Regions from separate parts of the Streptomyces sp. NPDC111507 genome, predicted to be linked through region 2. Evidence: riboswitches for the same ligand, from Rfam matches in the RefSeq annotation. Region 2 holds a riboswitch; each other region holds the start of a gene.
What was found. A riboswitch is a leader RNA that binds a small molecule or an ion and turns the genes downstream of it on or off. The one in region 2 is predicted to bind cyclic di-AMP.

Region 1: linked by a shared signal. The riboswitch ahead of ACZ7M2_RS24355 (C40 family peptidase) and the one ahead of ACZ7M2_RS46110 (M23 family metallopeptidase) in region 2 are both predicted to bind cyclic di-AMP.
Region 3: linked by a shared signal. The riboswitch ahead of ACZ7M2_RS12120 (LysM peptidoglycan-binding domain-containing protein) and the one ahead of ACZ7M2_RS46110 (M23 family metallopeptidase) in region 2 are both predicted to bind cyclic di-AMP.
Region 4: linked by a shared signal. The riboswitch ahead of ACZ7M2_RS25235 (C40 family peptidase) and the one ahead of ACZ7M2_RS46110 (M23 family metallopeptidase) in region 2 are both predicted to bind cyclic di-AMP.

The regions. Positions count from the first base shown of each region.
Region 1 covers NZ_JBVKBU010000006.1:30,341-37,288, reverse strand. Annotated here, with positions in the region: gene ACZ7M2_RS24365 (ATP-dependent Clp protease proteolytic subunit) at 108-764, shown strand; gene ACZ7M2_RS24360 (hypothetical protein) at 772-1,077, shown strand; cyclic di-AMP (ydaO/yuaA leader) riboswitch at 1,455-1,609, shown strand; gene ACZ7M2_RS24355 (C40 family peptidase) at 1,613-2,086, shown strand; gene ACZ7M2_RS24350 (DUF6328 family protein) at 2,174-2,695, shown strand; gene ACZ7M2_RS24345 (ATP-binding protein) at 3,038-3,496, opposite strand; gene ACZ7M2_RS24340 (helix-turn-helix domain-containing protein) at 3,709-4,566, shown strand; gene ACZ7M2_RS24335 (DUF397 domain-containing protein) at 4,579-4,803, shown strand; gene ACZ7M2_RS24330 (8-amino-7-oxononanoate synthase) at 4,763-5,920, opposite strand; gene ACZ7M2_RS24325 (hypothetical protein) at 6,226-6,894, opposite strand; gene ACZ7M2_RS24320 (NACHT domain-containing protein) at 6,866-6,948, opposite strand, start outside.
Region 2 covers NZ_JBVKBU010000021.1:76,199-83,146, forward strand. Annotated here, with positions in the region: gene ACZ7M2_RS46095 (SGNH/GDSL hydrolase family protein) at 1-658, opposite strand, end outside; gene ACZ7M2_RS46100 (DUF6250 domain-containing protein) at 802-1,518, opposite strand; gene ACZ7M2_RS46105 (rhamnogalacturonan lyase family protein) at 1,515-2,558, opposite strand; gene ACZ7M2_RS46110 (M23 family metallopeptidase) at 2,801-3,781, opposite strand; cyclic di-AMP (ydaO/yuaA leader) riboswitch at 3,784-3,942, opposite strand; gene ACZ7M2_RS46115 (alpha-galactosidase) at 4,244-6,325, opposite strand; gene ACZ7M2_RS46120 (tyrosine-protein phosphatase) at 6,508-6,948, shown strand, end outside.
Region 3 covers NZ_JBVKBU010000002.1:1,003,234-1,010,181, reverse strand. Annotated here, with positions in the region: gene ACZ7M2_RS12130 (FAD-dependent oxidoreductase) at 1-776, shown strand, start outside; gene ACZ7M2_RS12125 (HAD family hydrolase) at 1,080-1,961, shown strand; gene ACZ7M2_RS12120 (LysM peptidoglycan-binding domain-containing protein) at 2,066-2,764, opposite strand; cyclic di-AMP (ydaO/yuaA leader) riboswitch at 2,769-2,929, opposite strand; gene ACZ7M2_RS12115 (hypothetical protein) at 3,082-3,525, opposite strand; partial or broken gene ACZ7M2_RS12110 (CocE/NonD family hydrolase) at 3,509-5,836, opposite strand; gene ACZ7M2_RS12105 (polyprenyl synthetase family protein) at 6,216-6,948, shown strand, end outside.
Region 4 covers NZ_JBVKBU010000006.1:214,422-221,369, forward strand. Annotated here, with positions in the region: gene ACZ7M2_RS25230 (hypothetical protein) at 1-259, opposite strand, end outside; gene ACZ7M2_RS25235 (C40 family peptidase) at 425-1,849, opposite strand; cyclic di-AMP (ydaO/yuaA leader) riboswitch at 1,906-2,075, opposite strand; gene ACZ7M2_RS25240 (diacylglycerol/lipid kinase family protein) at 2,191-3,552, opposite strand; gene ACZ7M2_RS25245 (response regulator transcription factor) at 3,854-4,558, shown strand; gene ACZ7M2_RS25250 (sensor histidine kinase) at 4,555-6,039, shown strand; gene ACZ7M2_RS25255 (hypothetical protein) at 6,087-6,494, shown strand; gene ACZ7M2_RS25260 (hypothetical protein) at 6,494-6,715, shown strand; gene ACZ7M2_RS25265 (PP2C family protein-serine/threonine phosphatase) at 6,718-6,948, opposite strand, start outside.

The DNA.
Region 1 (6,948 bases), on a different contig from region 2:
CTCTCCACCGGCGGCGCACGGGGACGTTCGCTGTCAGCCGAGCACCCTTCCCCCGCTCTGTACGTCCTGTACATTTTTTACAGAACCCTTCACAGGAGGCGCGTGCCATGAATGAACCGTCCGCCCGTCACGTCCTGTCCGAGTTCACCGAACGGACGAGCATGGGGCACCGGACCCTGGATCCGTACTCGAAGCTGCTCGACGAGCGGATCGTGTTCCTCGGGACGCCGATCGACGACACCTCGGCGAACGACGTGATGGCGCAGTTCATGCACCTCGAATATCTGGCACCGGACCAGGACATCGCGCTGTACATCAACTCCCCCGGCGGCTCGTTCAGCGCGATGACGGCGATCTACGACACGATGCAGTTCGTCAGCTGCGACGTGCAGACCACCTGTCTGGGGCAGGCCGCTTCGGCCGCCGCCGTGCTGCTGGCCGGCGGTGCGCCGGGCAAGCGGTTCGCACTGCCGGGAGCCCGGGTGCTGATCCACCAGCCGTCACTTCCCGAGCCGGTACAGGGACAGGCGAGCGATCTGGCCCTCCAGGCCGAGGAGTTGATGCGCACTCGGAGGCTGCTGGAGGACATGCTCGTACGTCACACGGGGCAGAGTCCTGAACAGGTCGCCGCCGACATCGAGCGGGACAAGATCCTGGACGCTCGGGCCGCGTTGGCGTACGGACTGGTGGACGGGATCATCCCCAGCCGCAAGACCTCGCGCACCGCGCCCGGTGCGAGGAACGCCACACCCGACGCGAGGTGATCCGCCGATGGTGCCCGAACTGCCCCCGCTGCCCGCGCTGACGCGCGCCGAGGCCGAGCTGATCGACCGTTACCTCGACGTGGTCGACCTGCTGGGCCGTATCAACCCGGCCAGGCCCGGAGACACCTACCGCGGGCTGCGTGCCGCCCAGGCGCTGGTCGCCAAGGCCACCGAGCTGCGGGACGCCCTCGCGCTGATGCACCAGCGCGGCGAGAGCGAGGTGCACGCACCGACGCTGGCGCAGGCTCTGCGCGTCCTCGACGGTGAGCGGCGGGCGGCCCGCGTCACCCTGCCGCCCGACGCCGACAACTGACACACCCACACCCGGGTCGCCGTGCGCGCCGAGTCGGCGAGGCGTCCGGCCCGGGGTTCAAACGGACCAGATGGTGTACCCCCTGATGGAGTAGTCACAGGCCCCTTCGGGGAACCGAAAAAGTTGCGCAACGCGCGTAGCCCGGAGGCGGAATGAGACGCTCCGGTGCTGGTGGGCGCGTCGTCGGCGCCCCCAACATCGCCCGAACAGAGGGTCGTCCACCCGAACGGGTGAGTGGTGAGTAACGCCACAAATCGCCGGTTCCGCTCGGATTTTCTGACCGCTATGCGTGAAGATCCCTTCCGACGACAAGCCCCCGCCACAGCGGCGGGGCGGTCCGGGCGGACGCCGAGTCCTGCCGCTGCCCGGATGACCGGTCGACAGAAGTGCATCGGCAGGAGTGGAGGACCCAGCAAGACGGGTCGCCGGAGAGATCCGGGCGGCCCTTGGGGTGAAGCCGCGCAAGCGGCCGGGCTACTTCGCCAGCCCGAATCCGACAGGTCATCCTTCACAGGCGGCTGACGAAGGGTTGCGCATGACTGCGCTCAATCGTGTCCCGTCGCTGTGGACCCGGGCCGGTACGGCCTCGGCGCTCACCCTCGCCGCCGTGGGCGGCAGCCTTGTGGTTCCTGGCGTCGCATCCGACGCCGAAGCGGCCACGCTGGCGACGAAGGCACTTCAGGTCGCGGCTTCCAAGAAGGGCTCCCCGTACCAGTACGGCGCCGCCGGGCCACGCCGCTTCGACTGCTCCGGGCTCACGCTCTACTCGTACAAGAAGGCGGGCAAGACGCTGCCTCGTACGGCCGCGGCGCAGTACAACAAGACACACCACATCTCCGCGTCCCACCGCAAGGCCGGAGACCTGGTGTTCTTCCACTCGGGCCGGAACGTGTACCACGTCGGCATCTACGCCGGGAAGGGAAAGATCTGGCACTCCCCGAAGACAGGGGAGGTCGTGAAGCTGCAGAAGATCTGGACGAAGAGCGTCTGGTACGGCCGGGTCAGCTGACCTGCCCGAGGGGGTGCCGCCGGCCGGCACCCCCTCGGGGTTCCACCCCCGGGCGTGAAAAGCGGACGAACCGGTTACTCGTTCACCATGGCTGAGCGACCTTCCCCCGAGGAACGGAACGAGACGCCCCTGGAGCGCGCCGATCGCAACTTCGGCGAGTTGCTCCAGGAGCTGCGCGTCACGCAGACCGGTGTGCAGATCCTCTTCGCGTTCCTGCTGACGCTGGCGTTCACCCCGCGCTTCCCGTCCCTCGACACGGTGCAGCGCGCCACGTACGTCACCACCCTCCTGCTGGCCGTGGCGGCCGCCGCGCTCTTCACGGCGCCCGCCGCGTTGCACAGGTCGCTGTTCCGGCAGGGCGCGAAGCCGACCATCGTGCGGGTCTCCTCCGTCCTGGCCACGGTCGGGATGGGCGTGCTCATGCTGGCGCTGACGGGATCGGTGCTGCTCGTCGTGGACGTGGCGCTGGGACGCGCCGCCGGGATCGCCTCGGGCGCGGGCACCCTGCTCGTCTGTGTGGCGCTGTGGGGCCTCCTGCCCGGCCTGGTGCACCGTGCCGTCGTCAGCGGAGCGACGGCTCCGAAAGAAGCACCGGACCGAGAACCGTGAGCGCGCTCATCGCCGGACCGCCCGCGGGCACGAACCGCGGCAGTCGGCTGAGGAGGGTGCTCGGCGCCTTCGGGTCGAGCGCCTCGGTGACGAACCCCTGCCGCGGCGGGCGGTCCGTCCCGACCGCCGCCGGCCGCACCGGCCGGACAGCGCGGTCGTAGCGCAGATGGTGGCCGGGACGGCGGCGGCTCCGGTGGGGCCGCGGTCGCCGGGACCGGGAGATCCGCGCCGTACGATCTCCGTCGCCCGCCGGGCCGGGGACCGGTCGGTGCCGCCGACCGAGGTCTTCCGGGCCCCGCCGCGAGGCGCCGGACGGGGCGGACACGACAACTGAGCCGCTCCTCAGGGCTCTTGTGGGCCACCGGCCGTCACCGGCTGGGCCGGCACCGTCCAGGGCAGCTCGATGGCGACCGTCTTGCCGCCCTCGCGGGTGGGCCGGACGACGAGTCTGCCGCCGCATTCGGCGGTCAGCCAGCGGATGATCACCATGCCGCGCCCGTTGTCCTGCTGGACGGCGGCGGGCAGACGTTTGGGAAAGCGCGGATGGCTGTCGGTGACGCCGATCCGCAGATGTTCATCTCGGTCGAGCCGGACGTCCACCGTGAAGGTGGGCGACTGTCCGAAAGTGTGTTGGACGGCGTTGGTGGCTAGTTCTGACACGATCAGGCGTACGGTGTCCGCGACTTCGGCGTCGCACGGCAGGCCCCATTCGGCCAGCACATCGGCGACGAATTTCCGGGCCGCGGAGACCGAGGCGGGATCGCTCGGCAGAGTGACGGATGCTTCCTGGTGATCTGCCATGGCGACGTCGTCCCTTTCCCACGGGACCGGAGTCCGACACGGAGCGGATGGTTCGAGTACGGTCCCGGACTGGTGCTTCGCGCCAGACTGCCATCACTGGGCCGGTCACGGGTGCGATCCACCGAGATATGCATATATCTGTCGCTCGATGCGGTGAACTCTGCGACGGCGGAGCGTATTTGGGCGGCTCGGGAGGAGTAAGGAGTACGGCCATGCAGCACGGTCCCGCGGTGCGCCGCCGCAAGCTCGGTGCCGAACTGCGCGCGCTGCGCGCCGATGCGGGTCTCACCAGTGGTGAGGCGGCCCGTCTCGTCGGCTGGCACCAGTCGAAGGTGAGCCGGATCGAGACCGGTATCAGTGGAGTGAAACCGGCCGATGTGGAGCGCCTGTTGGACGCCTACGCCGTCACGGGGCACGAGTTACGGGAGCTCCTGGTTGGCCTCGCGGGTTCCGAGGGCAACGGCCGCCATCACTGGTGGCACGCCTACCGCGGCGTCCTGCCGCCCACGTACCGCGACTTCATCAGTCTGGAGTCCCAGGCCAGCGGCATGCGCACGCTGGAGACCTCGGTGGTACCCGGACTGCTCCAGACGTCCGAGTACGCGCGGGAGGTGACCCGGGTCGCCGTCGGCGGCCTGGAGGACGGCAAGCTCGACGCTCTCGTCGAGGTGCGCCTCGCCCGGCAGGACGTCCTGCGTTCGAATCCGCCGCTGGAACTGACCGCGGTCCTGGACGAGGCCGTGTTAAGACGCGAGGTCGGCGGCCCGGAGGTGATGGCTCGGCAACTGGAGCGTCTGCGGGAGGCTGCCACCCTGCCTCAAGTGCGGCTTCAGGTCCTGCCGTTCGCCGCGGGAGCCCATATCGGCGTCACCGGGCCTTTCGTTATCTTCTCATTTCCGAACACAACTGATCTGGATGTGGTTGTTCTCGACCACTTGACGAGTAGCCTCTATCTCGAACGGAAAGAAGACCTTCAGGCCTACACCGAGGCCTTCAACGCCCTTCAGTTCCACGCCCTTTCGCCCGAGGACTCGTTGGACTACATCGCCGGGATAGGTGACGGCGCGTAAGGAGGCACCCCCATGACTGCACTGCCTCGGTACGTACTTTCCAGTACTTCACTCCACGACGTGCGATGGCTGCGCAGCAGCCGCAGTACGGGAATGAACAACTGCGTCGAGACGGCCCGACCCGGCCCAGGACCCTGGGCCGGACTGGTCGCCGTGCGCGATTCCAAGAACAAGGCGGGCCCCGCCCTGCTCTTCACTATCGCCAGTTGGGAGGGCTTTGTCGCCGGACTGAACTGATCACGCCGACGGCGTGCTCGATCTGTGCGTCGGTGAGGTCCGCGCGGGCGGTCAGCCGCAGCCGTGAGATGCCGTCCGGCACGGACGGGGGGCGGAAGCAGCCGACGGCGAGTCCCGCTTCCCGGCAGTCGGCGGCCCACCGCACGGCCTGTTCGGGGGACGGTGCGCGCACGGAGACCACGGCGGCGTCCGGTCGTACGGCTTCCAGGCCCTCGGCGGTCAGCCGGGTGTGCAGCGCCGTCGCCACCGCGCGAGCCCGGGCGGCGCGCTCCGGCTCACGGCGCAGCAGCCTGAGCGCCGCGAGGGCCGCGCCCGCCGCCGCGGGCGCGAGACCGGTGTCGAAGATGAAGGTGCGCGCCGCGTTGACCAGGTGGTCGATGACCGGGGCGGGGCCGAGGACGGCTCCGCCCTGGCTGCCGAACGACTTGGAGAGCGTGGCGGTCACGACCACGTCCGGCGCGCCCGCGAGCCCAGCGGCCTGCGGGGCGCCCCGGCCGCCGTCGCCCAGGACGCCCAGCCCGTGTGCGTCGTCGACGAGCAGCGCCGCGCCGTGCTCGCGGCAGGCGGTGGCGAGTTCGGCCAGCGGGGCCGCGTCGCCGTCCACCGAGAAGACCGTGTCGGACAGGGCGACGGCAGGACCCTCGTGCGTGCCCAGCGCCTTGCGCACGGCGTCGGGGTCGGCGTGCGCCACGACCTGGGTCGCGCCCCGGGCGAGCCGGCAGCCGTCGATGAGGGAGGCGTGGTTGCCCGCGTCCGAGACGACCAGCGAGCCGTGCGGCGCGAGCGTGGTCACGGCGGCGAGGTTGGCCGCGTAGCCGGAGGAGAAGACGAGCGCGGACTCGAAGCCGCAGAATTCCGCCAGCTCGCGTTCGAGTTCGCCGTGAAGTTCGGTCGTGCCGGAGACGAGCCGCGAGCCGGTCGCACCGGCGCCCCAGCGGCGCGCGGCCTGTGCGGCGGCCGCCGTGATCTCGGGGTGGTGGGCCAGCCCGAGGTAGTCGTTGCTCGCCAGATCGAGAAGGGGTGAGTCGGCGGCGCGGGGGCGCAGGGTGCGGACGAGTCCGGCCTGGCGGCGCTGGTGCGCCTGCTCGTCGATCCACGCGAACGGCGATCCGGCCATGCTGGTGCCTCCGGGCCCTGGGAGTGGTCGTGAGGGGGTCATGAAGGTGGTCGTTTTGTAGGCAGTGCACAGACCCTAGCGGGGCGACGCGGCGCCCATGATGTGGCAATACCCACACCGAGAATTATCAGGCACAGGATCAACACAGGTCAGAGGCTGTATCACACCCTGGACCGAAGACCGTTTCTCACGATCTGTTGAGCTGCCCCGAGTTTCGTAGCGGCCGATCTTGTGTGGCTCAGGCGGCGTTCGGGGTGGTCAAAGAGCGGTAGTAAGCCGTCTCGAACTCCTCGGGTGGGAGGTAGTCACTCCATGAACGCGTCAGCCGCCCAAGACACCGTCGAGGCAGTCCCGCACCGGCCCGTACAGGCCACGCGGAACCAGCCGTTCTCAGACCTGCCGGGATCTTGCCGGTCGAGCGCGGCCAGCACGCGAGTCGGATCGTCGATCAGATCGAACAGGGCGCTGGTCCGTCGCGCCCACTGCTCTGGATCCTCTCCCTCGGCGAACGCCGCGGCCGACGCGAACTGGTCATGGAGGTTGACCGGCAGTCTGCCGGCCAGGGACGCACCGAGCTCTCGGCCCAGGACGGCTCGCGACGATGACGGCCGCATGAAGCGGGCCGGCTTGCCGGTCGCCGGGACGGCGGTGCCGCTCACGCCCTCGAGAGCCGCGACGGCATCGCGCGCCCAGCCGCCATCCCAGGTGTCGGGGAGCGGAACAGCGATCCGCTGAACGTTGGCGATCGCGTCCCTCCCCAGCGCGAGCGAGAGCCCTCCCGGGTCCTCGTGGTAGTTGAGGTAGCGGGCGACGTCGACGCCTGGCGGGCAGACCTCGTCGAGCACGACGTCGCCGACGAAGTTGCCGGGGTCGACGAGCCACCCCTCCCGCACCACGACGGATGGCTTCAGACGGACCAGATACAGATAGAACTGGCTGCGCTGGTCAGCCTGGTCGCGGATCCGACGCAGCATGTTGTGGACAGCGGCCTCGTACGTGCCGACGTGGAGCGCCTTCGCCCACTGGCG
Region 2 (6,948 bases):
AGTGGATGTCGTCGCGCCGGACCTCGAGCGTGCCGCGGGGCGGCAGCGGAGGCCAGGGCTGGTCGGGGTCCGCGGGCACTTCGAGGCCGAGGACCTGGCCGGCGCGCAGCGCGACCCGGGTGTGGCCCTCGGGCGAGAGGTGCAGGCGGTCGCCGTCCCAGGCGCGGCGGTCCTGGATCGTCTTCAGGGACCACAGGTCGAGGACCGGACAGCCGTACCGGTCGGCGATGGCCCTCACGTGCCCGTTGTACGTGGCTATCTTGCCGCGCAGATGCTTCAGCACGGGGACGGTACGGGTGTCGAAGCCGGTCGTCACCATGACGGTGCCGACGGCGGAGGTGAGGTCGGCGATCGCGCGCTCGAAGCGCTCGGCGACCTCGTCGGGGTCGGTGCCCGGCCGGATGATGTCGTTGCCGCCCGCGCAGAAGGAGACCAGGTCGGGGGCGAGTTCCTTGGCGCCCCGGAGCTGGTCCTCGACGATCTGGTCGAGCAGCTTTCCGCGTACGGCGAGGTTGGTGTAGGTGAAGTCGCCTTCGGGCCGCCGGTCGGCGAGGAGCACCGCGAACCGGTCGGCCCACCCGACGAAGGCCCCGTCGGGGCCGGGGTCGCCCACGCCTTCGGTGAAGCTGTCCCCCACCGCCACGTACGACCCGATCACTGATCTGTTGTCACTCTTCGAATCGTCTGCCACATCGGCCCATGATTCACCTTTCGATGTGAGCTACGCGACCGTAAGAAGGGGTTGACGGGTGGTGAGATAAGCCACTCGTAAAGTGTGACCGAATCCGGAATAAGGCTCTGTCAGGAGTGGTTGAACAGCCGCCACACCTGGAAGCCCTCGATCCGGAAGTGGCTCCATGTGGTCCGGAACGCGAAGTGCCCACTCGTGTACGGCTCCGGGTCGACGTAGTCGAAAACGAGCCGTCCGTTGTTCCACCAGCGGACCGTGGAGCCGTCCGAGACGACCCGGACACGATGCGGCTCGTTGGCCGTGAGCAGCGGCTCCGTGTAGTCGTAGACGAGTGGGCGGACGCCCGGCTCCCCCACGTACCGACGCAGCCGCGTGGTCGTGTTGGTGTTGGCGCCGTATCCGACGTAGTACGTCTTCAGGTAGTCGTATTCGGCCAGGGCGCCGCCCCGGGGAGTGGCGAAGAGGTCGTCCGGGGAGCGGACGTCGACGGCGTTCCAGAAGTTGTTGAGGTCGGAGACCCGGTCGTTGACGCCACCCTCGGAGACGGGTGTGGCGGTGTACTCGATGACGTACGGCCCCTCGAGCCGCTGCTTGAACCAGACCGTCGCACCGCTCGGTACGTCGATGTCCAGGACGCCGTGTGAGGCGGTGACCGTGCCGCCGTCCTGCAGTTCGGTGACCCACTGGCCGAGGCCGCGGCGGAAGCCGTCGTGGGCGATGAGCCGGCCGCGACGGTGGCGCGGCGTGGCGCTCGCGGCGGTGGCAGGGACGAGCGTCGACAGCGCGGCACCGGCGGCGAGGGTCGCGAAGGCTCTGCGGGTGGTCATGAGGTTCCTTCTGTGCGAGCGGCGGTGGTGATGGCGGGCTTCGGCACCCGCCGGGTCTCGGTGCCCAGGTGGTAGTCCGTGTACGTCGACTGGAGACAGCCGCGCACGATCCGGCCGAGGTGGTGGCCGGGGTTCTGGGCGAGCGTGTGGATACGGGTCTTCGTCGGTTCGGTGGTGGTGTACAGGCGCGGCGCGGTGTGGTCGCCGGTCTCGGCGAGGATCTCCTCGCGCCAGTCACCGAGGAGGTCGCCGTAGAACGGGGTCGCGTTGCGGGCGCCGGAGACGACACCGGCCGGGTCGAGGAGGCGCGTGCTGGTCTCGGCCTTCGGATCCCGCTTGTCGACGTGCGTGTTGTCGACGTGCGTGCACGCGAGGAGTTCGGCGCCCTTGTCGCCGTCCCACCAGATGCGGAAGTTGACGCCGGGCGTGGTCGTGGAGACCTTTCCGTCCTGGACGTTGAAGACGCCCGCGCCTGGGCGGGTGACGTCGGCGGTGGAGGTCCAGTACGCGTAGCCGGGGTGGCCGGGGTCGATGTCGGCGGCGCTGCCCCGGCCGACGTCGAGGTCACCGGGCCACGCGTGTTGCACGGTGTATCCGTCGGCGGCGGCCTGCGGAATCTCGGCGTAGCCCCGCGCGAGGTCGGGCGCCGCCGAACTCGGCTTCCGCTCAGGGCCGTTGACGACGGCACGCACGGTGTAGGTGCCGGTGCCCCGGCTGTCGTCCTGGTACGTGGTCGACCGGGTGACCGGCGCCTGGTCGAGCCGCCGTCCGCCCTTGTACACGGTGAACGCGATCGCGTCCCCGGTGGGGGCACCCCCTGTTCGAGCGGAGCCGAGAACTGGGCGGAGCGCGTACTCCGTGCCGAGTAACCGCCGGCTCAGGAAGGTGCCCTTGCCCGAGGGGACGGCGACCAGACCGCGGTCCAGGTTCTCCACGATCCGGCGCGGCGGCGGATGCTGTTCGGTGGCGTGCGAGGGCGCGGCGACCAGACCGGCCGGCAGCGCGGCGGCGGTGCCGACGCCGAGTCTTCGAGGTCTCACGATGGCGTGCTCCTTGCGGTGGCGACGACGGTCGCGATGCCGCCGCCGAAGACGCAGAAAGCGCTTACGGAGATCACTGTGAAGCCCCACTCGCACCGTGTCGAGACCTCGTGCGCAGGTGCCACAAGGCCGCAATGTGCCGATCATGAAAGGACCACGCCGAGACGCGTGGCGAAACGCCGAGGGTCGGACCCCGCGATCGCGGGGTCCGACCCTCGAAGACGTGAGAGGCGCGGCGGGTGTCAGCCGACGGCGACACCGTGCGAGCGCAGATACGCGACCGGGTCCATGTCCGAGCCGTAGTTCGGGGTGGTGCGGATCTCGAAGTGCAGGTGCGGACCGGTGACGTTGCCGGTCGCGCCGGAGAGGCCGATCTGCTGGCCCTCGGTCACGGTCTGGCCCGCCGAGACGGACAGGGCGGACATGTGGGCGTACTGCGAGTACCGGCCGTCGGCGTGCTGGATGACGACCTGGTTGCCGTACGCGCCGCCCCAGCCGGCCGATACGACGGTGCCGGCGGCGACGGCCTTGATGGTGGTGCCGGTCGGGACCACGAAGTCCACGCCGGTGTGATAGCCGCTGGACCACATGCTGCCGGCGACCTTGTAGCCGGTGCCGATGGTGGCGCCCCCGACCGGCAGGGTGTAACCGGTGTCGGTGGCGGTGCCGGTGGCCCGGGGGGCGGCGGCCTGGGTCTTGGGCGCGTCCGCCGCGCCGGACGACCCGGTGGCCGACTGCGCCGACGACCGCGTGGACGTCTTGGCGGACGACTGCGTGGACGTCTTGGTCGACGGCTCGGTGTCGTCGGTCGACGCGGCCCTCTCGCCGATCGTGAGCTTCAGACCGGGGTGGATCAGCGAGGGGTCGCTGCCGATGGCCTGGCGGTTGTCGGAGTAGAGCTTCTGCCAGCCGCCCCTGACGTGCTGCCGCTCGGCGATCCTGGAGAGCCAGTCGCCGGCCTTCACCGAATAGGTTTTCGTCGAGACCGTGGACGTCGTCGCCGTCTTTTCCGAAACCGTCACGGTCTTTTCCGAAACCGCCGCGCCGTAAATGGTCGCGGTCTTTTCCGGAGTGGACGAAACCGCGGCCGTCGGCGTCGCGGCATGGGCACCGGCGGCCCCCATCAGCGGCAGCGCGAGGGCGGCGCCACCGGTTCCGGCCACGGCGATCGAGCGTGAGAAACGCTGGGACTTGGGTCGGCGGTGCTTACCCTTCGCGGGCATGAAGAATTCCTCTCCGGCGCCTGCGGGGTGAGCTGTCGGGTGCGGGCTGGAGATGCCCGGCCACGCGGCTGCGCGGCTATACCCCTAGCCGTTCCGGAGACCGGAACAGGCGTGGTACCTGTGGGTCCCCCGCTCCTGCCGGTTACCGGTGGGTGTGCGGATACCGGGCGGCGGCAGGATTGGGCGTCCGTCCGGATTGAGGGCGAACGTAAGCGAGATGGGGGCGCATCGCCAACCATGTGGCTTTTCTGCGTGCATGCCTTTCTTGATCCAGGCCGGAATTCCGGTCACCCTCCGTGGACAATGACCTCCGCCACCTCTCGACCCGCCCGGGAATTCGGGCGGATCGAGAAAGCGGGCCCGCAACGCATCGTCACGAATATGACGCTGCTCACGCAGGTCACACCACGGTCCTTTATTCCAGCTCCAATTAGAATTAAGGCATCAATAAGGACAGATCGCTCACATACGGCGTAGTCGGACAACTGCCGCATCGAAGTCCCCGCGCAGCCTCGTCCGCAACCCGTGATGCAGCAGCACCGCACCTCGGTGCACTTCGCCCGTTTCGCGGCATTCGTACGCGGCGCTCGGATCGAGCCCGCGCAACCGGAGCGGGGCGACCGGCTCGCCGTGACGCTGGGCCTGGAGCAGGGCGAGGACGACGGTCTCGTCGCCGTGGACGTACTGCACGGCGCTCAGCCCGCCCTCCGGAGGCCGCAGCCGGTAGAGGTCGCCGCGCTGCACGACCGGCCGAATCTCCTTGTAGAGCTCCACCCACTCCCGCGCCTCGACGAGGTCCGCCTCGCTCCAGTCGGCCAGGTCACCGCCGACCCCCAGCACCCCGGCCATGGCGCTCACGAACCGGAAGCGCAGCGAACTGATCCGACCGTTGAGCTGCGCGTTCGGACTGTCGGTGACCCAGGCGGCCATGATCCGGGCCGGGTGGATCTGGCTGAAGCCGTGCTGGATGGCGAGCCGGTCGAGCGGGTCGGTGTTGTCGGAGGTCCACACCTGGTCCGTACGCGCCATGACGCCGAGGTCGATCCGGCCGCCACCGCCCGAACAGGACTCGAAGGCGACCCCTGGATGCTCGGCGCGCAGCCGGTCCAGGAGCCCGTACAGGGCCTCCACGTGCTCGACCCACAGTTTCTGCGGATACGGCTCGCCGGGCCAACCGGCGTCCGTGAAGCAGCGGTTGAAGTCCCACTTCACATAGTCGATCGGGGCGCTCGAGAGCAGGCCGTCGAGCTGCTCCCACAGGTACTCCTGGACATCCGGTCGGGCGAGGTTGAGTACGAGCTGGTTGCGGAACTCCGTCCGGGTCCGCCCCGGCTGGAACTGCACCCAGTCAGGGTGCGCGCGGTACAGCTCGCTGTCCGGGTTGACCATCTCCGGCTCGACCCAGATCCCGAACTGCATGCCGAGCGCGTGCACGTCGTCGGCGAGCGGCTTCAGTCCCTGCGGGAAGCGGTCCGGGTTGGGGGCCCAGTCGCCGAGCCCGGCGCGGTCGCTCGTCCTTGCCCCGAACCAGCCGTCGTCGACGACGAACAGCTCGACGCCCATCTCCGCGGCCCGCCGGGCCAGCTCCCGCTGCCGCTCCTCGGAGATGTCGAAGTGGGTGGCCTCCCAGGAGTTGAAGAGCACCGGCCGGTCCTGGTCCGCGTCCGGGATCACGAACGCCCGCTGGTACGCGTGCCACGTCCGGCTCGCCGCGCCGAAGCCGCCGTCGCTCCACAGCCCCGCGAAGACGGGGGTGGTGTACGACTCCCCCGCCTCCAGGCGCAGCAGTCCGGAGTCGTCGTACCCGGCGCCGCCGGAGACCTGCACGCGCGCGTCGGGGAGTTGGGCCACGCAGATCCGCCACGAGCCCGACCAGCCGAGCGCGCACCCGTAGACCTCGCCGCTCTCCTCACTCGCCCCGCTGTCCAGCGCGACCCACGGCAGGTGCTGGTGCCCGGTGTGCCCGCGGCGGCTGCCGATGACCTTCTCACCGTAGGTGAGGGGGGAGCGCGCGAGCCGGGACTCGGCCGCCCACCGCCCGTGCAGCTGGGAGAGGCGCCACCCGTCGCGCTCGGGCAGCGTCCAGGTCGCGGAGTCCGCGCGCAGCAGCTCCAGGGAAGGTCCTTCGTTGGCCAGGGTCACCCAGCGCTCGACGACGTCGCCGCGCATCCGGTAGTGCAGGGTGATGCCGAGCCCGTCGTCCGCGAAGCGCAGCCGCAGTTCGTCGCCGTCGGCGTGTCGCTCCACGAAGGATGTCTCGAAACGCCACTCGGTGCCGCGCCGCTCCTGTGTCCGTACGGACAGCGCCGGGCGTACGAAGCGGGGGCCGCCCTCGACGGGATACTCCTCGCGCCCGTCGAGCCGGGACTCGAAGGGCCGGTACGGCGGGCCGGGCAGGGCGGCCAGCGACTCGGCGTCGGCGAGGGTGATCCGTGGCCCCCAGTGGACATGGAGCAGTTCGTCGAGGTCGGTCAGCCGTAGTGCGTAGCTGCTCGTGGGACCCGAGAGAAGCCACGTACGACCATCTTCGCCGATATCGATCATCAAACCCTCACAGATTCGAACATCCGCACTCAATCGCCAACATCATCAACGGCGTCTCACCCGGGAGGCAACGGCTGTGGACAACTTCATTGCCTGAGGAACCCATGTCGTATCGTCGAAAGCGCGATTCCCGTCGGCGAGCGTCGCCGAGCAGCGCCGGCGGTCCAATGGGAGGAGCCCCCGTGACGCAGCAGGTGCCGTCGACCGAGCCGGAGCTGGCCGGAGTGCGCAACTTCCGAGACGTGGGCGGCCTGCCCACCGTGGACGGCCGGCGAGTGCGCTACGGACGGCTGTTCCGCAGTGGTCATCTCGCGCACGCCACGGAGGAGGACGCCGCGTTCCTCTCCTCTCTCGGGCTGCACACGATCTTCGACTTCCGCAATGCCGCGGACCAGAAGCTGGAGGGGCCGGACGTCGATCTGCCGGGCGTACGGAACGTGAACCTTCCGCTCACCGACCCTGCCGACGGCAGCGAGTTCTGGAAGATGGTCCGTGAGGGTGACGTCGAACAGCTGCGCGGGCACCTCGGCGACGGCAAGGCGGCGAACCGGATGATCGGTTCCTACCGCACGATCGTCAAGGAACGCACGGCCGAGCACTCCCACGTGCTGCACGCCCTGGCC
Region 3 (6,948 bases), on a different contig from region 2:
ACGGACTCGCGCATCTGCCGCCCGAGCTCGGCGGCGCGGCGGCGGACGGACCCACGCCCACCGGCCCCGTCTCGCACAGCTCCCAGCACCACGACCTCGCCCGGTTCTCCGGCAAGGAACTGATCGTCGTCGGCGCGGGCCAGTCCGCGCTGGAGACGGCGGCGCTCGCGGCGGAGGCGGGCGCGCAGGTCCGGGTGGTGTCCCGGGGACGGGGCAGGGTCGCCTTCGGCGCACCGCCCTGGAAACAGCCGAAGCTGCGTCCCGAGTCGCCCTTCGGGCGCGCCTGGTCCCTGTGGGCGCTCAGCTACTACCCGCACCCCTACCGCTATCTGCCCGCCGACGCCCGGCACTACCTGGTCCGCCGGGTGCTCGGCCCCCTCGGGGCGTGGTGGCTGCGCGACCGCTTCGAGGGCAAGGTCGAGGTCAGCGAGGTCTCCGGGATCGTTCGCGCTGACGTCTCCGACGGGCGTCCGGTCCTCTCCGTGCGGACCCTGGGCGGTCGGGGCGAGGAACTCTCCGCCGACCATGTCATCGCAGCGACCGGATATCGCGTCGACATCGCCGCGATGGACTTCCTGGGACACGAGTTGCGTACGGCGCTCGCGGTGAGCCGCGGCACTCCCAAGCTCGGTGCGGGGTATTGCTCCTCGGTGCCCGGGCTGTACTTCACGGGGTTGCCGGCGGCGGCTTCGTACGGGCCGGTGATGCGGTTCGTGTGCGGTACGGAGTTCGCTTCGCCGCGGCTGGCCAAGCACTTGGCGGGCGCGCACGGGTGAGGTGGCCGGGGTCCGTACGGCCGGAGGGGACGGTGACTGGTGGGCCACGCCGTGGGCGGGGCCCAACCCGTCGCGTCGGAGCTTGTGTTGGGCTCAGGCGGCCACAGTCACCGCAGCCGCGTCATCCTCTGGAGTGACATTCCGCTCGGAGTCTTTTCGTACCGCCCGCTCGGTGGGCGGGGGCGGAAGTGCACTCTGTACGCCCGGTACGCCCCGTACGGTGAACGGCGTTGCTGACGGGATACCGGACGTCGTCCGGTTCACGCCGGGCCGATGAGTCGTTCGATCCGTATTCTTCGGATCATGGCCGCTCCGACTGCATATTCACTTATCGCCACTGACCTGGACGGAACGCTGCTCCGCGGCGACGACACCCTCTCCGACCGGTCCCGGGCCGCGTTGGAGAGGGTGGCCGAGGCGGGCGCCCGACACCTGGTCGTGACGGGGCGCCCGGCGCCGAGAGTACGACCTCTGCTCGACGAACTCGGCGGCACGGGACTGGCGGTGTGCGGGCAGGGGGCGCAGCTGTACGACGCGGCGACGGACCGACTGCTGTGGTCGGTGACCCTGGACAGGGAACTCGCGGAGACCGCGCTCGGCAAGATCGAGGCGGAGGTCGGGCTGCTCTACGCCGCGGTGGACCAGGACGGCGTGGACGGGCTGACGCTCATCGAGCCGGGGTACGTGATGCCGCATCCGACGCTTCCGGCGGTACGGGTGCATCACCGCGACGACCTGTGGACGGAGCCGATCAGCAAGGTGTTGCTCCGCCACCCGTCGCTGTCCGACGACGAGTTGGCCTCGGCGGCCCGGGGCGTGGTGGGTTCGCTGGCCACCGTCACCATGTCGGGGCCCGGGACCGTCGAACTCCAGCCATGCGGCGTGACCAAGGCAACCGGTCTGGCGCTCGCCGCCGCCCACCTCGGTCTCACTCCCGCCGCCACCATCGCCTTCGGCGACATGCCCAACGACATCCCCATGTTCGACTGGGCCGACAGGGGGGTCGCCATGGCCAACGCCCATCCGGAGCTGAAGGCGGTGGCCGACGAGGTGACGTTGTCGAACGAGGACGACGGGATCGCGGTGGTGCTGGAGCGGCTGTTCCCGTACCGGTCGGACCGGTTCCGGGAGTCCGGAGAGCCCGGTGGGTCCCGGCAGCTCTCCGAGTCTCTCCGACCTCACTAGCCATATCGGTTACATCGGGCATATGGGCTATATCGGTCGTGTTGGCCGCATCAGCCCCGGCAGTCGTACCAGCCCTACCGGCCCCGCCAGCCCCGCCAGTCCTGTCAGTAGGCTCCGTTGACGTTGTCGATCGAGCCGTACTTCGCCGCCGCGTAGTTGCAGGCGGCCGTGATGTTCGCGACCGGGTCGTAGGGGTTCATCGACGTGCCGGGCACGTGGTAGGCCTTGAACGTGGGGTCGATGACCTGGAGCAGGCCCTTGGAGGGGATGCCGGCCTTGGCGTTGGAGTCCCAGTTGTTGATGGCCAGGGGGTTTCCGGAGGACTCGCGCATGACGTTGCGGTGGATGCCGTTGTAGGTGCCGGGGATCTTGGCGCGGGCCATGATGTCCAGCGAGTGCTTGATCCAACCGTCGAGGTTGTTCGCGTACGTCTTCGAGTTGGTGGGCGCCGTCTTCGCCGGGGTCTTCTTGGTGGTGGTTTGGACGGTTTTGGTGCCCACGGTCAGGGTGAGGCCCGGACGAAGCGTCGTCGGGTCGGGGCCTATGACCGCGCGGTTGGCGGTGTACAGCTTCGCCGGGCCGCCGCTCGTGGGGTACTTCTTCGCGATCGTGGCCAGGGTGTCGCCCGCGACCACCTTGTAGGTGATGAGCTGGACATCGGTGCTGGTGGCCGTGGCGGCCTGCGCGCAGGTCGCGCTCACGAGCGGAAGGGCGAGTGCGACTCCGCCCATTCCTGCGGCGAGGATGCCCCGAGTGAGCATGCCCTGGATCTTGAAGTTGCGGTGCTTGCCTCGTGCGGACATGGCGAATTCCTCTCCGGCGCCTGCGAAGTGAGCTGTCGGGTTCGGGCGGGAGCTGCCCGGCCGCACGGTGTGTGCGACTTCACCCCTAGCCGTTCCGGTGTCCGGATCGGCGGCTTACCTGGGTCCCCCGCTCCTGCCGTGCGTCTGTGTGGGTGGGTGGGGTATTCCGGTCGGCGGCAGGATTGGGCGGTCCGTCCGGATCGACGTGAACGTATGCGAGAGCACATGTCCGGAACAAGCCCTCATTTCCCGGTGTAGATCGCTTTCACCTGGGTGATACGAGGGAGAAAATGCCCGATTAATCCGGAACGCGACGCTCAACTTGCCTTATGCAAAGGGGGAGTCGTCAAGAGGGGATAAAGGGCCCACTTCGCATGGGAGTGACCCAATTCACGCGACCAAGCAGAAATAAAGCGGCACTGGCGGCAAATCGGACATCGCGCTTCGAGTGTCCAGGCCGGTGAGCCCGCGGGCGGAGCCGGGCGGACCTCCCATACGGACAGGTCCGTGTCGGGGTCGTCGTCGGGCAGCCGGCCGGCATTGGGCTTGAAGTAGAGGCCGTAGGCCCAGTATTCGGGGAGTTCGTGGCACATCAGGTCCGGGTGGGGACCGAACTCCTGCCCCGCGTAAGCCCTGTTGATCCTCGCCACCGCCTCGGCCCGGGGGATTCCGAAACGCGTGACCATCTCGTCGGCCATCTCGCGGAAGTACGCGAGCATCCCCTCGTCCAGGGCCATCAGGAACTCACCGGTCCGCGCCATGCTCTTCAGGGTTGCCCATGCCGTGGCCGGGTCTCCAGTCCGCCGTCCGGGGGATTCTTCTCTCCCACGTCCGATGGAAGACCACCTCGTTGCCGTCCTTGCAGATCGGCTCGTTCGAGGCAGATCGGCTCGTTCGAGGTGATGAACTCCCGGTCGTCGCAGCTGAGTTCGGAGCGTGTCTCGACCCGGGCGTCCCGGGGCAGCTCCGGGCGGTGCAGACGGATCGACCTCGTCGAGCGGGTACGGGCGGAGAGCGGGTCCGACTCGTGGATGGTGTACGTGTCCCGGGCGTCCTCCGTGCATTCGAGGCCGTCCGGGTGGACACGGGTGCCGTCGTGGCGAAGGTCGACCTCCAGTCGCCACTCGCCCCTCGCCACGTAACGGGCGACCAGGCGCGCGGGGCGGGCTCGTCAAAGGTGACCGGGGATGTCACTCCTGGGGGTTCGGACTGCTCCGGCTCCTCGAAGGTGATCCTCAGGTCCGACTCCCTCGCTCGCACCGGAAGTTCGAGGGAACTGCCCGCCGGGTCCAGGACGAACCCCGCCGCCGAGCCCGGCTGGGGCCAGATCCACGGCCAGGAGGCGGTGGACAGGGAGAGCCGGATGCGGTGGCCGGGCGGGAATGCGTAGCCGATGGCGGCCAGGTCGAAAACCACGTCCTCCGTAGAGCCCGGTTTCCAGGAGACCGCCTGGTCGGGGTCATAGCGCGCTGTCAGGTTCGGGTCACCCCGGGTCACCGGCGTCGAGGAACCGTCGGCAGCGACGTCGCACACCCGGGCGATCGCCTGGCCTCAGGGGGAGTGGGACGTCAGGCGGAGGCGGACCCTGGGGCGCCCCAGGATCCAGGTCTCCCCCCGGGACCTCGAACTCGAGGCAGGCCGATTTCGCGTCCTCCTCCCGCTGGTTCGGCGGCAGGTCCGCGTCGTTCCCGACGGGGCGGAAACGGCCCGCGTCCACGCCCGTGTGCTGAGGGGAGCGCACCGGCACCGGTGCGCCCCGCAGCGCGTACGCGATCGGGGTCACGGAGGGGGAGAGCCAGGCGGTGTCGCCCACCCAGTGGCCGGGAAGGGACGGGTACGTCGTCGCCGGGGGGCGCGGCCATGACGTAGGAGCGCAGGAGGGGCTCCGTCATGACGCCACGGTTGCTCACGCCGGGGTCCGGATCGCCGTCCACGCCGAGCCCTGGATCGTCGTTCGCGCCGGGCCCTGGATCGCCGTCCACGCCAGGGCCCGGATCGGCGGTCGCACCGGGGTCAGGAACGTCATCCACGCCGAGGCCGGGATTGTTGATCACGCCGAGGCCAGGACGGCCGATCGCGTCGGGGCCAGGGCCAGGGCCAGGGCCAGGGCCAGGGCCGCGGTCGCGGTCGGGGCAGGCCCGGGCTCGGTGACGCTCGTACCGGTCGGTCTGAGCCAGTGGTCCCACCACATCGGCGTCTCCTGGAGGAAACCGATCGCCGGGCCCGGCGGCAGGCCCCGGTCCGGGTACTGGTGGCACCAGGGGCCGATCCGGCCGCGCACACGGTCGGCGGGAAGGCTCTCGACCAGCCGCAACACCGTGTCGCGGCACGGGTCGTACCGGCCGCCCACCGCGAGCACGGCGGCCCGGATCCCGCCGTATCCCCCGTCCTCGCGCACACCGGCGTGGCGCCAGTACGCGTCCCGGTTCGGGTGGGACGGCCACGTATGGATGAACGGCTCCACCGTCTCCAGGCGCTTCACCCACATGTCGCGCCACATCGCCCGGCCCACGTGCGCCGGATTCCGGCGGACGGGCGACGTCGGCGAGCGCCGTCGCCGCCCGGGCGTGCGTCTCGACGGCGAGGACGGAACCTCCCATGCGGTGCCCGTCGTTGTCATAGGGATCGTCGGTCGCACAGACCGTGACGATCGCCTTGAGCGGTTCGGGCGCGAGGGTCGCGATCCGGAGGGAGGTGAAGCCGCCCCGGGAGATGCCGAACATGCCCACCGCGCCGTTGCACCAGGGCCGGTCCGCCAGCCAGTGGATCACTTCCACCCCGTCGGCCCGCTCACTCTCCCCGTACGGGTCCGTCGGCACGCCCTCCGAGTTGCCGTAACCGTGGGCATCCACCCGGACGGAGGCGTGGCCGTGGCCCGCCTACCAGGGGTGGCGCTGCCAGTCGCGTGGCGCGGTCCGGTCGGTGAGCCGGTCCGGGAGATATTCGAGGAGCGCGGGGACGGGCGCGTCGGTCAGCGGGCGCCACACGCGCGTGCAGGCGGGTGCCGTCCGGGAGAGGGATCCACAGATCCTCGTGAGTCGTCTCGTGCGAGAAGGACGTACGGATGTGCATGCTCATCACGGTGTCCTGGGTGTCCATGGTGCCCAGGGGTCGTCCTCGGTGCCCCGGTCGTCTTCGGCGGTCGGTCCTCAACCACGTCCGATCAGTCAATACGTCTCATATCCGGTCGTATCGACTGATCAAGAACATGTCGCCCGTGATCCCGTACCGCCCGGGTGTGGGACTGTCTGCCGCTCGGGGGACATCGGGTGGCGGGGGAGAGGGAAGTCGGGAGGAAGTCGGCAGTGGGGACGGTGGGCGCTCGTGGTGATCGAAACGTGACCGGATACGCTGACTTGAGTGATGGCAGCGACACATCGACAAACCGTGTCATCGACCGAATGATCGACCGAGTTCGCCATGTGATCGTCAGCAGACAGGAGAACCTCTCGTGACCGTCGTCGGGCCGTTCGGGCTGAGCGTGCGGGACCAGGCTCTCGAAGCCGATGTCCAGGCCGGATTGACGGCTGTGGAGGAGGGCTTGCTCGAAGTCACCAAGAGCGAGGTCCCCTTCATCACAGAGGCCGCGCAGCACCTGCTGCGCGCCGGCGGGAAGCGGTTCCGTCCGCTGCTCGTGATGCTCGCCGCGCAGTTCGGTGACCCCTACGCGCCGGGTGTCGTGCCCTCGGCCGTGGTCGTCGAACTGACCCATCTCGCCACCCTGTACCACGACGACGTGATGGACGAGGCCGACGCGCGGCGCGGCGTGCCCAGCGCGAACACCCGCTGGGGCAACTCGGTCGCCGTGCTCACCGGCGACTTCCTCTTCGCGCGCGCGTCCCACACCCTGGCCGACCTCGGGCCCGAGGCCGTCCGTATCCAGGCGGAGGCGTTCGAGCGGCTCGTCACCGGACAGATCCTGGAGACGGCGGGACCGCGCGACGGGCGCGACCCGGTCGACCACTACCTCGACGTGCTCGGCGGCAAGACCGGCTCGCTGGTCGCCGTTGCGTGCCGGTTCGGCGCGATGATGTCGGGCGCCGACGAGACGGTCGTGGACGTGCTGACGCAGTACGGGGAGCGGCTGGGCGTCGCCTTCCAGCTCGCGGACGATGTGCTGGACATCGCCTCCGACTCGCACGAGTCCGGGAAGACGCCCGGTACGGACCTGCGCGAGGGCATCG
Region 4 (6,948 bases), on a different contig from region 2:
CGGCGGCGTGTTCGCGTCCGTCCGTCGTGAGCCGTGCGCGCACCGTGACGGCGTCGTCGACCAGCCAGCGCGCCTCGAAGACATGTCCTTCGGAGTCCGAGGAGTTCTCTGCGTCCAGGTAGTCGTGGATCGTCTCGTCGGCCTTCAGCCTCCGCAGGTTCTCCCTGAGGATCTCCTGCGGGGCGGGCCCGACGTGGCGCCCGCCGGCCAGCCAGACGGTTTCCGGGGCGGTGGCGCGGGCGGTGGAGGGCTTGGGCATGAGTCACTTTGCGGTGGGAGGCGGCGTGGCCTCCCAGTATGGTCAGCGCGGGTGGCCGGTCGGGCGGCGAGGCCCGCGTGGATCACATACATCCCCTCTTGCGGAACTTTGACCGCTCCAGTGCCTTATGTGTGCTTTGAGGTGCCGGAGATGTCGCTGCGTCCGTCACGCCGGGCGCAGCGCGCTGTGAATCGCCTTCTGTCCGGCGAAGAAGAGGGACTCTTCGCGTATCGAGGCACCCGGGCTGGGGGCGTGGATCATCATGCCGTTGCCGGTGTAGAAGCCGACGTGGCTGACGTTGTCGTAGAAGAAGATCAGGTCGCCGAACTGGATGTCGGTCAGGGGAATCGCCGCACCGGCGGTCGCCTGCCCGTGCACGGTACGCGGGAGCGCGACCCCGGCGGCCCTCCAGGCGGCCTGGACGAGGCTGGCGGAGTCGTACGAGTCCGGTCCGGTCGCGCCCCAGACGCACGGCTTGCCGATCTGCTCGCGGGTGAAGGCGAGGGCCTTGGCGGCCTTCCCGCCGTACGCCGACTCCGCGGCGCCGACGGCCGTGTTGACGGAACCGGTGGAGACACCGGTGCCTACGGGCACACCCGCGGCCAGGGGCATTCCCGTGCCGAGGGACATGTCGGCAGCGAGAGGCATCCCCGCACCCATGGTCATGTCCGTGGCCAGCGGTACGCCTCCGCCGAGGGACATGTCCGCGCCGGGCGGCATGCCCGCGGCCAGCGGCATCCCCGTGCCGAGGGACATGTCGGCACCGAACGGCATCCCCGCACCCATGGACATGCCCGCACCGAGCGGCATCCCGGTGCCGAAGGACATGTCCGGGCCGAGTGCGGTCGACTGCTGTCGCTGCCACTCCTCCGCGGCCTGCCGGCGAGCCTGATCCTCCGGGGTGGGCCAGACGGCCTCGGCCGGACGTGACTCGATCGCCGCGGGCCCGGGGTTCCAGCGCGCGGCGTGCTGGGACACCAGATCACGGGCCAGCGCCAGCTTGCGCTGGATCTTCTCCTTGGACGTCTTCAACGAGGACTGCCCCGGCCCGGCGGGCAGCGCGGGCAGCAGGGCCGTGGCGGCCTCCAGCGCGGGTTGCGGCGCAGGCTCCGGCGCGGCCGGCAGTGCGGCGACGGCCCTGGCCGTCAACTCGGCCACGGGCCCGGCGGCCGCCTCGGCGGAGGGGCCCGCCGTCAACTCAAGAACAGGGCGGGCGGTCAACTCCCGCCCACGGTCGGTGAGTCCGTCCTCCGGCCGCTTCGGCGGGCCCGCGGGCCGCGCCTCGGCGGGGGGCTTCGACATCCGGTCGGCCGGCAGCCTGGCAGGCGCGGACGGACCCAGCTGCGCGCGCGCCGCGTCGAACCAGGTTCTGGTGATGTCGTCGAGGGCGGGGTCGCGGCGCCTGCGCGCGCCTTCCGCTGCCGGGTTGACGCGGCTTCGGCTCCCCGTGGTCATCGCGCGGGTCCCGTTGACGAACCCGACGGCGTTCTCGGCCTGGTCGTAGAGGGAGCTGATCCGCTGCTGCACCTCCTCGCGGCTCGGACCGTCCGCGCTACTGAGGGCGGCCGCCGCGCGTGCGGAGTCAGGCATGCCAGGGAGGCTGTTGCCTCCAGGGCGCGGGGTTCGTTCCGGCGCCATGGGAGCCGTACTCCTTCCGTACTCCGCCTACCGGGTCGGCTGTCGGGTTCGGGCGGAAGATTCAGGAAGGCTGCCCTACAGCCCTTGCCCGATCGGGCAGTTGGGCCGATTCACCCCAAGGTCGGTTGGGTCCAGGTTCCGGTTGCCACGGAGGCACCGGATTCGGCGGAGGTCGCGCGACCCGGCGAGGTTCGCCGGAGGGAGTCGTGCGGCCTACCGCCAACTTAGCCAATTTGTGTGCCTGGTGTGAAGATTGGAGCGCGAACTGTCCGATATGTAATTGTGACCTTCGTCTACGTGTTCCGGCCACGACCAGGATGTCGTACGACCGCCGTGCGCCCCATGGTCGCCGCGAGCGTGCGCAACCGGCGCCAGTCCAAGGGGGGTTGGGCCTCCGGCACACCGGGCCGTTCCTTGGGGACGCGGACGCGCAGGGCGCCGGGTTCGACGCGGCAGTGCACCGGGGTGGGCAGGACCAGGGCCTCGCCGTCGATGCCGGCCTCGATCTCCGCGCGGTCGGCGTCGATGACCACCTCACGGGTGGTCAGGACCGCGAGTCCGTCCGGCGCGGGGTCCAGTACGAGCGCGGCGGCCTCGGCCGCGCTGTCCACCGTGATGCCGAGGACACCGAGCAGCCCGGAGTCGAGCCGTTCGCGGCGGCCGAGACCGGCCGGATCGTTGGTGCGGTAGGGGTTGTTGCTCACCAGTACGGCCTGCGGGGCGTCGAGCGTCGTGTCCGCGGCGCGAGCGGTCAGTCGCGGCCCGCGCTGACGGGTGAGCAGGTCGGGCAGGAGGTCCAGGATGGTGCCGATCTTGTCGTCGCGGTACGCGGGACTCTGCACGACCGCCGCGTACGCGCCGAAAGAGGCGTTGTTGACGAACGGGTGGCCGCCGGCGAAGCCGAGGTCCACGCGGAGTTCGACGCCGTCGGTGAGGGCGTCCAGGCAGGTCGCCGGGTCGTCGCGGTCGAGGCCGAGGTCCATCGCGAAGTGATTGCGGGTGCCGGCGCAGACCACCAGGAACGGCAGACCGTGTTCGGCGGCGACGGCCGCGACCAGCGCCTGGGTACCGTCACCGCCGGCGACACCCAGCAGATCCGCGCCGTCCGCGACGGCGGCCCGGGCCAGCGCGGTGACGTCCTGGTGCTCGTCAGGGTCGAGGAGCACGACCTGTGCGCCGAGCCGCTCCGCCTTCTCCCGCAGTCCGAACTTCGCCACCTTGCCACCGCCGGAGTGCGGATTCATGAGGAGGAAGGGGCGCCGCGGCGGCGGTGCCCTGCGTTCCTTCGGGCGCGGGGCGCGCGTCCGGTCGCTCCGCAGGGCGTACCGGCCGCTCCAGACCGCCACGGTCCACAGTGCCAGGGACACGGGAACGGCCCAGAGCAGCCCGGCCACGGCGAACAGGGTGAGCACGGCGCCGGGCACGACGGCCGCCAGCACGGCCGCCACCCAGCGGAGCGGGCCGCGCCGGGTCAGCGCCCACCACAGCGCCGCCGCCGTGACGGCCACGCCGAGGAGCGCGGCCAGGAGCAGCAGTACGCCGTCCACGCCTCCGTAACCGAGCGGCAGCAGCACCGCCAGCGCCGCCGCGATCAGCGCGCCCCTGGCCGCCCACCGTTTCCCGTGGCCGACCCGCGCGCTCGTGTCCACACCCATCGCTCCTCCACGGACGTCGTAGAAGTCCGGCCCTGGCGGGCCCGGCCGCACGGAGGCCCGGTTCGGCGGGTCGTTGGCTGTGTGCGGGGTCGGCCATCGACGACACAGTCGTATGCAACCGTCGGGTCAGGCGCCGCGCAACCGCCACGCTCCGCCTGGCCCGCGCCGACCGGGGCCGGTCCGGACGGTTCTCACCGAACCCTTGGTCCACCCCTCGGGGCCGGGACCGTCGCGGCTGATGCACGATGGGCGGCGGCGGGCCCCGGCAGGACGCCGGGTGTGGCGGGGAGGGACAGTGGTGATGAGTGGGCAGCGCGGCCGTGTCCTGGTCGTGGACGACGACGCGGCGATCCGCCGCTCGCTGGAGCGGGGCCTGAGGCTCGGTGGATTCGCCGTGGATCTCGCCGACGGGGGCCGGCCGGCCCTGGCGGTGGCCCGGCGGACGCCGCCGGATGTGATCGTGCTGGACATCTCGATGCCCGACCTCAACGGCATCGAGGTGTGCAGGGCGCTGCGGGACGAGGACAACGACGTACCCGTGCTGATGCTCTCCGCACTCGACGAGACCGCCGACCGGATCGCGGGCCTGCAGGCGGGCGGCGACGACTACCTCGTCAAGCCCTTCGCCCTGCAGGAGCTGGTCCTGCGGCTGGAGGCACTGCTGCGGCGCCGGCCGCCGCGGGACAGCGGCACCGTACGGGCCGGCGGGCTGCTCCTGGATCCCGCCGCCCGCAGGGTGAGCCTCGACGGGCGGCCGGTGGAACTGACCCGCCGCGAGTTCGAACTCCTCCACTTCCTCGCCCGCAACGCAGGCATCGTGCTCAGCCGGGACCAGCTCCTCGATCGCGTATGGGGCTACGACTTCGAGGTGCGCACCGACGCGGTGGACACCTTCGTCAGCTATCTGCGCCGCAAACTGGAGACGTCGGGGCACTCCCGGATCATCCACACCGTACGAGGCGTGGGCTTCGTCCTGCGCGACGACGACCCGCAGGAGCGGCCGTGAGACTGTCCACGCGGATCGCCCTGGCCGTGGGCGCCACCGTGCCCGTACTGGTACTGGCCACCGGCTGGCTGCTGCTGCGGCTGGTCGCCGCGGATCTGCACGATCAGCAGGACACGCATCTGCGTGAGCGCGCGGTGGCCGTCGCCAAGGATGCCCGGGGGCTGCTGCGCGCGAGCGCCGCCGACCGGTCGGCGGCGGTGGAGCAGGCCCGCGAGCGCCGGGTGTTCACCTCGGCCCTGGACGTGGGCGTACGGCTGATCGGCCCCGAGGAGACCTTCACCGGCGGCCCGCAACCGGCGGCGGACGTGGCGCTGCCCGCCAGGGCGCCCGTGCCGGTCACCCTCCGTGCCGACGGCAGGAGCTGGCGGATCCTGTCGACCCGGGTGACCGGGGCGCGCCCCGGCGTGCGCGGCACCCTGTGGCTGTTCGCGTCGGACACCGCCGCCGACACCCAGGTGCGCCTGGTCCGACGGCGCGCGGTGACCGTCGCCCTGCTCGCCGCACCGCTGTCCGGGCTGCTCGCCTGGGCCGTCGCCACCCGGGCGAGCGCGCCGCTGCGCCGTCTGCAACGCCGGGCGAGCGGCCTCGACCCCCGCTCCAGTTCCACTCGCCTGGACCACAGCCCGACGCGGATCGCCGAGGTCGACGACCTCGCACACACCCTGCAGACCGTCCTGGCACGCTACGACGAGCAGGCACTCAGGACCGCCGAGGCACTGGCCACCGCCCGCTCCTTCGCCTCGGCGGCCTCGCACGAACTGCGCACCCCGCTGATGAGCATGCAGACCAACCTGGAGATCCTCACCGAGCATCCGGAGCTCGCCGGACCCGACCGCGACGAAGTGCTGCACGACCTGAGCCGCGAACACGCACGCCTCCTCGGAGTCCTCGTCATGCTGCGCGACCTCGGCCGCGCAGACCTCGTCGAGGCGGACGCCTTCGGCCCGGTCGACCTCGCCGACCTCGTCGAAGCGAGCACGGAGGAGCAGCGGCGACGCCATCCGCACGCGCGGGTGGCCGGCCACTGCGCGGCGGGGCTGCGCGTACACGGCTGGGAGGCGGGACTGCGGAGCCTGGTGGACAACCTGCTCGTCAACGCCCTGGTCCACGGTCACACGGACGGGCAGCCCCCACAGGTCGAGGTGACCTTGCGCGCGAGCGGCGCCGAGGCGCTCCTGGTCGTCGAAGACCGGGGCCCTGGCATCCCGCCCGCGCTGCGCACCGAGGTCTTCGAACGCTTCCGCCGCCGACCGGACAGCCCCGGCTCCGGCCTCGGACTGACCCTGGTCGCCCAGCAGATCGCCCTGCACCGAGGTGGGATCCGGGTACTGGACCGGCCCACGGGTCCGGGTACCCGCGTCGAGGTCACCCTGCCGCTGAGCGACGGCACCGGGGACACGGGGGCCACGCTTCCGCTCCCGCGCAACTGGATGATCACGGCCGCCGACCGGCCACAAGAATTCCACAAAGACGGCTCCTAGCTTTCCCGGCGACAGGGCAGTCGCCCGTGAACGCGGAGGAGTTCGTCATGCCAAGCACCAGGAAGACCGTGATCTCGGTCGTCTCGTTGGTCGCCGCCGGATCGCTGTTCGGCGCCGCCGGCGCCGCTACCGCCGACGCCGCGACTCCCGCGCCGTCCGGCACCCCCACGGGCGACGGCGCGGCGGCGCTCTGCAAGCGCGCGCCGAAGATCGACCGGCGGATCGATCGGATCCTCACCCGGCTGCGCGCGGACGCTTCCCAGCGTGGCTCCATCGCCCGTCTCGAGCAGCGGGTGGCGAACGCCAAGTCCGCGGGGCACACCCAGATCGAGACCTACCTGAACGACCGGCTCACCGCCCGGCGCTCCCTGGTCCCCACCCTGGAGACCCGCCAGAAGGACCTGGCCGACGTCGAGAAGTGGTGCGGCGCCCACGACAACGGTCGTACGAACTGATGCGCGCGCGTCACACCGTGCCGGCCGTACTGGCCGCCCTGCTGTTCCTGGCCGGATGCGGCCATGGCGGGAGCGCACAGAGCACGCAGACGCCACAGGGCACGCAGACCACTCGGCAGCCCGCACCCACCTCCTCCGCGGACCTCGGTCACCTGCGGAAACTCGTCGACGATGCCGATTCCGCGGCGAGCGCGGCGGAGTCGGACATGGCCCGGGAGTGAGGTCAGCGTTCCGTCGACGGGGGCGATCCGGTGGGATGACGCCGGTGGTGACCGTCGACGGGACGGGTGGCGAAATGCGGTCGATGCGGGTGGTGGGAGGCGGTGCGTTCGATGACCAGGAGGGCGGCGTCGTCGCCGGGGTGGTCGCCGACATGCGAGAGGAGGTCGTCGTGGATGTGCCGCAGCAGGGCGTCGGGGCTGGAGACGGGAAAGGAGGCGATCCGCTCGAGGAG